2 regions of the Niveispirillum sp. genome follow, and region 2 is predicted to be linked to the other one. Evidence: riboswitches for the same ligand, from Rfam matches in the RefSeq annotation. Region 2 holds a riboswitch; the other holds the start of a gene.

Region 1 (2,395 bases), on a different contig from region 2:
GCCTTGCCGCGCACGATCAGTTGGACATCCGTGCCGACGGCGGCGAAGCCGGTATCGACATAGCCCATGGCGACGGGGCCGCCGGCGGTGGGGCCGAAGCCGCCGCTGGTGATTTCCCCGATGCGGTTGCCGGAGAGATCCTGGATTTCGGTATGTTCACGCGCCGGGGCCTTGCCTTCCGGCTGGATGCCCACGCGGCGGCGGGCGGGGCCGCCGGCCAGTTGCGCCTGCACGACGCCAGCACCGGGGAAGCCGCCATCGGTCCGCCGTCGCTTGGAGATGGTCCAGTTCAATGCGGCTTCAATCGGGCTGGTGCTGGTGTCGATGTCATGGCCGTAAAGGCAAAGCCCGGCCTCCAGACGCAGCGAATCGCGCGCGCCCAGGCCGATGGCCTCCACCCCGTCCTGCGCCAAGATCAGGCGGGCCAGCTTCTCGGCATCCGCCGCACCCACGCTGATCTCATACCCGTCTTCACCGGTATAGCCGGACCGGCTGATCTGCACCGGAATGCCGTCAATCATTGCGGCCCGCGCGCTCATGAAGCCCATATCGGCGGCTTCGGGCAGCAGGCGGGCCATGACAGCGGCTGCTTCCGGACCTTGCAGGGCCAGCAGGCCCGCATCATCGCCCAGATAGTCGATGGTGATGTCGCCCGGCAGATTGGCCTTGAGATGGGCCAGGTCTTCGGTCTTGCAGCCGGCATTGATCACCACATACAGGTGATCCTCAAACCGTGTGACCATCAGGTCATCCAGGATGCCGGCATTATCGTTGGTGAACATGGTGTAGCGGATGCGACCCGGCGCCAAGGCGGCGATATCGCCGGGCACCAGCGCTTCCAGCGCCTTGATCACGCTGTCGATATCCGCGCCGCGCAGGCGGACCTGCCCCATATGGGACACATCGAACAGGCCGGCGCGGGCGCGCGTATGCAGATGTTCCTTCAGCACGCCCAGCGGATACTGGACCGGCATGTCATAGCCGGCGAACGGCACCATTTTGGCGCCCCGTTCCACATGCAGATCATAAAGCGGCGTACGCAGCAGGCTGGTGTCACCCAAGGCGGGGCACTCCCATCAGGACAGGTTTCACCCGTCACGGGGATCGTCCCCGCGGCGGTTGCCCCCCTCTGTCCTGGCCCCTGAGAGATTCGCGGCGCCATTCGGCGTCCACTTACTCCGTCGGTGGGCTGTCGGCCCGGTATACTCCGAGCCCGCCTGCTTTCCAGATGTGCCTACCCTTCGCGGTCCTTTTGCCTGAGAGTTTCCGGGGGCGGTTGCTCCTTCGGCGCCGTTGGCCTGTTTCCAGGTTACCGGTCTCTCCCGCATGGGGTCGTCGGCTGATCGGCGCCAAACTACGCTTTGCGGCGGCGCTGTCAATGCAAACTCGTGCAGGGCAACGCCGCGCGGGGGGATGCCCCGCGCGATGGGCTTACCGGCCTTCGTTGCTGTTCCGGTTGGCCGCCACCTGCTCGGGTGTCAGCTGGAACCCGACCAGCACCTCAAACCAGCGGGCATCCATGGTCTTCGGCACGGGGATCACCTGGGTCAGGGTCTCCTGCGTGTCGCTGCCGACCGTCACGCTGGTGGTGAAGGTCTTCTTGGACAGGATGTTGCGGTTCGGGTCGGTGACGGCCACGAAATAGGTGACGGGGATGGTGCCGCCCGCCGCACCCTCATTGGCCCGCGCCGTGATCATCACATTGGCGGCGATGGTGACGGACGTGTCGTCATAGCCGCAATTGGCCAGGATGCCCGACAGGATGGCCACGCCCTGATCGGTGCGCAGGGTCCCGGCATCGCGCAGCACGCCGACATTGGGACAGCCGGCGACCATGGCGTCATTTTCGGCGCATCCGGCCAGGGCCAGCATACCCATGCCGGCAAGCGCGGCCAGGGTCATGCGGCGGGCAGCTTTCCTGTTGGTCGGAACCGGGCTATGGTTGGGCCGGGTGGTCATCATGGGGCTGGTCATCAAACGTCCGTTCACTTCCATTCACCGGGACATGAATGGGCGGCGACCATGTCAATTGAATGGCACCTTCCCACACGCCGGGTTGCGACAATATAGGTGGGCACCCAGCCGCGCAAGCGTGGCACCCGGCACTGACACGTATCGACAGGGACACCCCCATCATCATGTCCGACATTATCGCCCCCTCCGCCCCGCTTCCGCCCCTGCATGTGCTGCTGGCGGCCCCGCGTGGCTTCTGTGCCGGGGTGGACCGGGCCATCCAGATCGTGGAAACGGCGCTGAAGAAATTCGGCGCCCCCGTCTATGTCCGGCATGAGATCGTGCATAACCGCTTCGTGGTGGAAAGCCTGGAGGCGAAGGGAGCGGTGTTCGTTAAGGAGCTGGACGAGGTGCCGGACGACCGGCCCGTCGTCTTCTCCGC
Region 2 (2,395 bases):
GAATTCCCGCACTCCCTTGGCATGCAGGGCCGTCAGTTCCTCCAGCACCCGCTCCACCGACTTGTAGCGCTGCTTATAGTCCCAGAACTTGTTGATATTGCAGAAGTCGCAGCGCTGCGGACAGCCGCGGGAGATTTCGACGGCGGCTGCAAAGCCCTTGGTCATGCCCATGCCATAGGGGGCGAAATCGAACCGGCTCCAATCCGGCACCGGTGCCTTGTTGATGTCGATCAGGGGCAGTTGCGCGTTGGATTTCTGTGCTGCCCCATCCGCATTCTTCCACCACAGGTTCGGCACATCAACCAAGTCCACCTGCCAGCCCGTCAGATGCTGGATCAGACGGCGGAAGGGGATTTCCCCCTCCTTCACCACGATGTAATCCGCCCCCAGCGCCAGCCAGCGTTCGGGCCAGGCGCTGGCATGGTTGCCGCCCAGGATGATCTTGACCTTGGGGTTCAGTTCGCGGGCCAGACGGATGGTCATTTCCGTATCCATGGCCTTCAGCGATGTCATCACGCTGACGCAGATGATGTCGGGCTTGGCCAGCCGGCGCTTATAGGCGGCGAAGGTATCGCGCGCCACATAGCCGTCGAAAATCTCGTAATCGATGGACAGGTCGGCGATGGAGGAAACCAGGATGGGATAGACGGCGCTGGGCATTTTCACCATCTCGCCCAGTGTATCGACGGGGATGGGCCAACTATCGACAAGGGTCTTGGGATGCAGGAACAGGACATCCAGGGTTTTTGGACTGACCGGTGGCATCGGGTCCGGTCCCCAGAAGGCGGCGGCCCGTTCCTCACCGGCCAGTTTGCTGATCCCCTCCATACAGCACCCCCGTTAACCCTGTTTCCAGTATGGAAGCCAGTACAACCGTGACCGGTCGCTTCGTCAAGGCAACATGGTCATATGCCCTTCTCCTGGTGGTTAAACAGGGACCGCAGGGCGCCAAACGATCCCCTGACGGAACCACTTGACCCGGAGGGGGCAGTCAGGCCAGATCATGCCCACACCCATGCGGGAGAGCGCGGATAAAGCCGCCGCCGAAGGAGCAACCGCCCCGGAATCTCTCAGGCACCCGAACCGCATGGGGCCGATGACATCCGAAGAGTGGGCGGGATGGCAATGCCACCCCGCCCCGCCGAAGGAGAAAGCCGCCGGCGCATGCCGCACCGATGGCGAAACTCTCAGGCCCAGATACGGATGGGGCATGCACCATCCACCCAAGCGGTGGGAGAGGGAAGCCATGCCTGTCGCCTGTTTTATATGCCCGCCTGGACGCCGGACCCGGCGACTACTTTCCAAAAATAAGGCCGTTATTCTATGTTGCGTGCATACCGGGCGCCGCATCGGACGAGCGGTGGCTTATGAGGAAAGAATGACACGATGAACGTTGCGGTACTGAACAGCCCGTTGACCGCACAGGATCTTGTGACGCCGGATTTCTGGCTCGCAATCAATCCAGACCTGCATGTGATGGACCTGCCGTTCATCAATGCCACCACTCCTTTCAATATCGGCGCCGATTTGGCTCGTAAGGCACGGGAACTGGTTGTGCGCGAAGGGTATTTCCATTTGCCTGGTCCCATTCCATGGCGATTGTCGATCGAAGCCATGCGCAATGCGGTGGGTCATCTGAAAGATCGAGGATTATCGCCGGTCTTTGCCTATGCTTACGACGAATTTTGGGTAATCTTCGCGAGGCTGCATCATCTGATAAAGGCCATACTCGGCGATGACTACATGTTGTTGCCGGACTTCTGGGCCTGGCATGTCGATCCGCGGGCAGGCGAGGCGGGATGGTCGCCGCATCGGGACAAGGGCCAGCGATCCCTGTTCCCTGATGGCACACCGAAAAGCCTCACGATCTGGCTGCCATTGTCGAATGCCAATCCGTTGAACGGCTGCATGTATGTGCTGCCGGCGGACCGGGACAAGACCTATCACACGGACAATGAATGGCAATGGGCGCCTCACCTGCCGGATATCCGGGCGCTGCCCGCCACAGCGGGAGATGTCTTTTGCTGGAATCAGGCAGTGTTGCATTGGGGTGCGCGCAGCTCACCGCGCGCAACTGAACCACGGGTCAGCATCGCGTTCGAGTTTCAGTTGGCGAAAGTCGAACCGTTCAATCAGCCCTTGATGAAGGCGTTGACCATCCCCTCGATGGACAGTCGTATCTCCCTGATATGCAAACAGATAGTACAATATAAGCACATGTACCCCCTGTCGCCGGAGCTGGAAGCCCTGGCGATGGAAAGGCTCAGCACCTCATCTTGAACCGATCTTCAGCGTGCCCTGTACCGACCGGCTCACATGTTGTCGGCCGCTCGGACCTGTACGCCCATCCCCCGGAATGATCCATCATGACCATCAGCGTCTTCGACCTGTTCAA

What was found. A riboswitch is a leader RNA that binds a small molecule or an ion and turns the genes downstream of it on or off. The one in region 2 is predicted to bind glycine.
Region 1: another riboswitch for glycine. It lies ahead of gcvT (glycine cleavage system aminomethyltransferase GcvT); the one in region 2 lies ahead of ACT6Q8_RS06690 (phytanoyl-CoA dioxygenase family protein).

What each region holds. Positions count from the first base shown of each region.
Region 1 is NZ_JBQVOH010000004.1:11,987-14,381, reverse strand. It holds gene gcvT (glycine cleavage system aminomethyltransferase GcvT) at 1-1,061, opposite strand, end outside; glycine riboswitch at 1,120-1,234, opposite strand; glycine riboswitch at 1,235-1,335, opposite strand; gene ACT6Q8_RS11775 (hypothetical protein) at 1,432-1,974, opposite strand; gene ispH (4-hydroxy-3-methylbut-2-enyl diphosphate reductase) at 2,139-2,395, shown strand, end outside.
Region 2 is NZ_JBQVOH010000002.1:339,512-341,906, reverse strand. It holds gene ACT6Q8_RS06695 (B12-binding domain-containing radical SAM protein) at 1-828, opposite strand, end outside; glycine riboswitch at 1,009-1,096, shown strand; gene ACT6Q8_RS06690 (phytanoyl-CoA dioxygenase family protein) at 1,387-2,280, shown strand; gene ACT6Q8_RS06685 (L-serine ammonia-lyase) at 2,367-2,395, shown strand, end outside.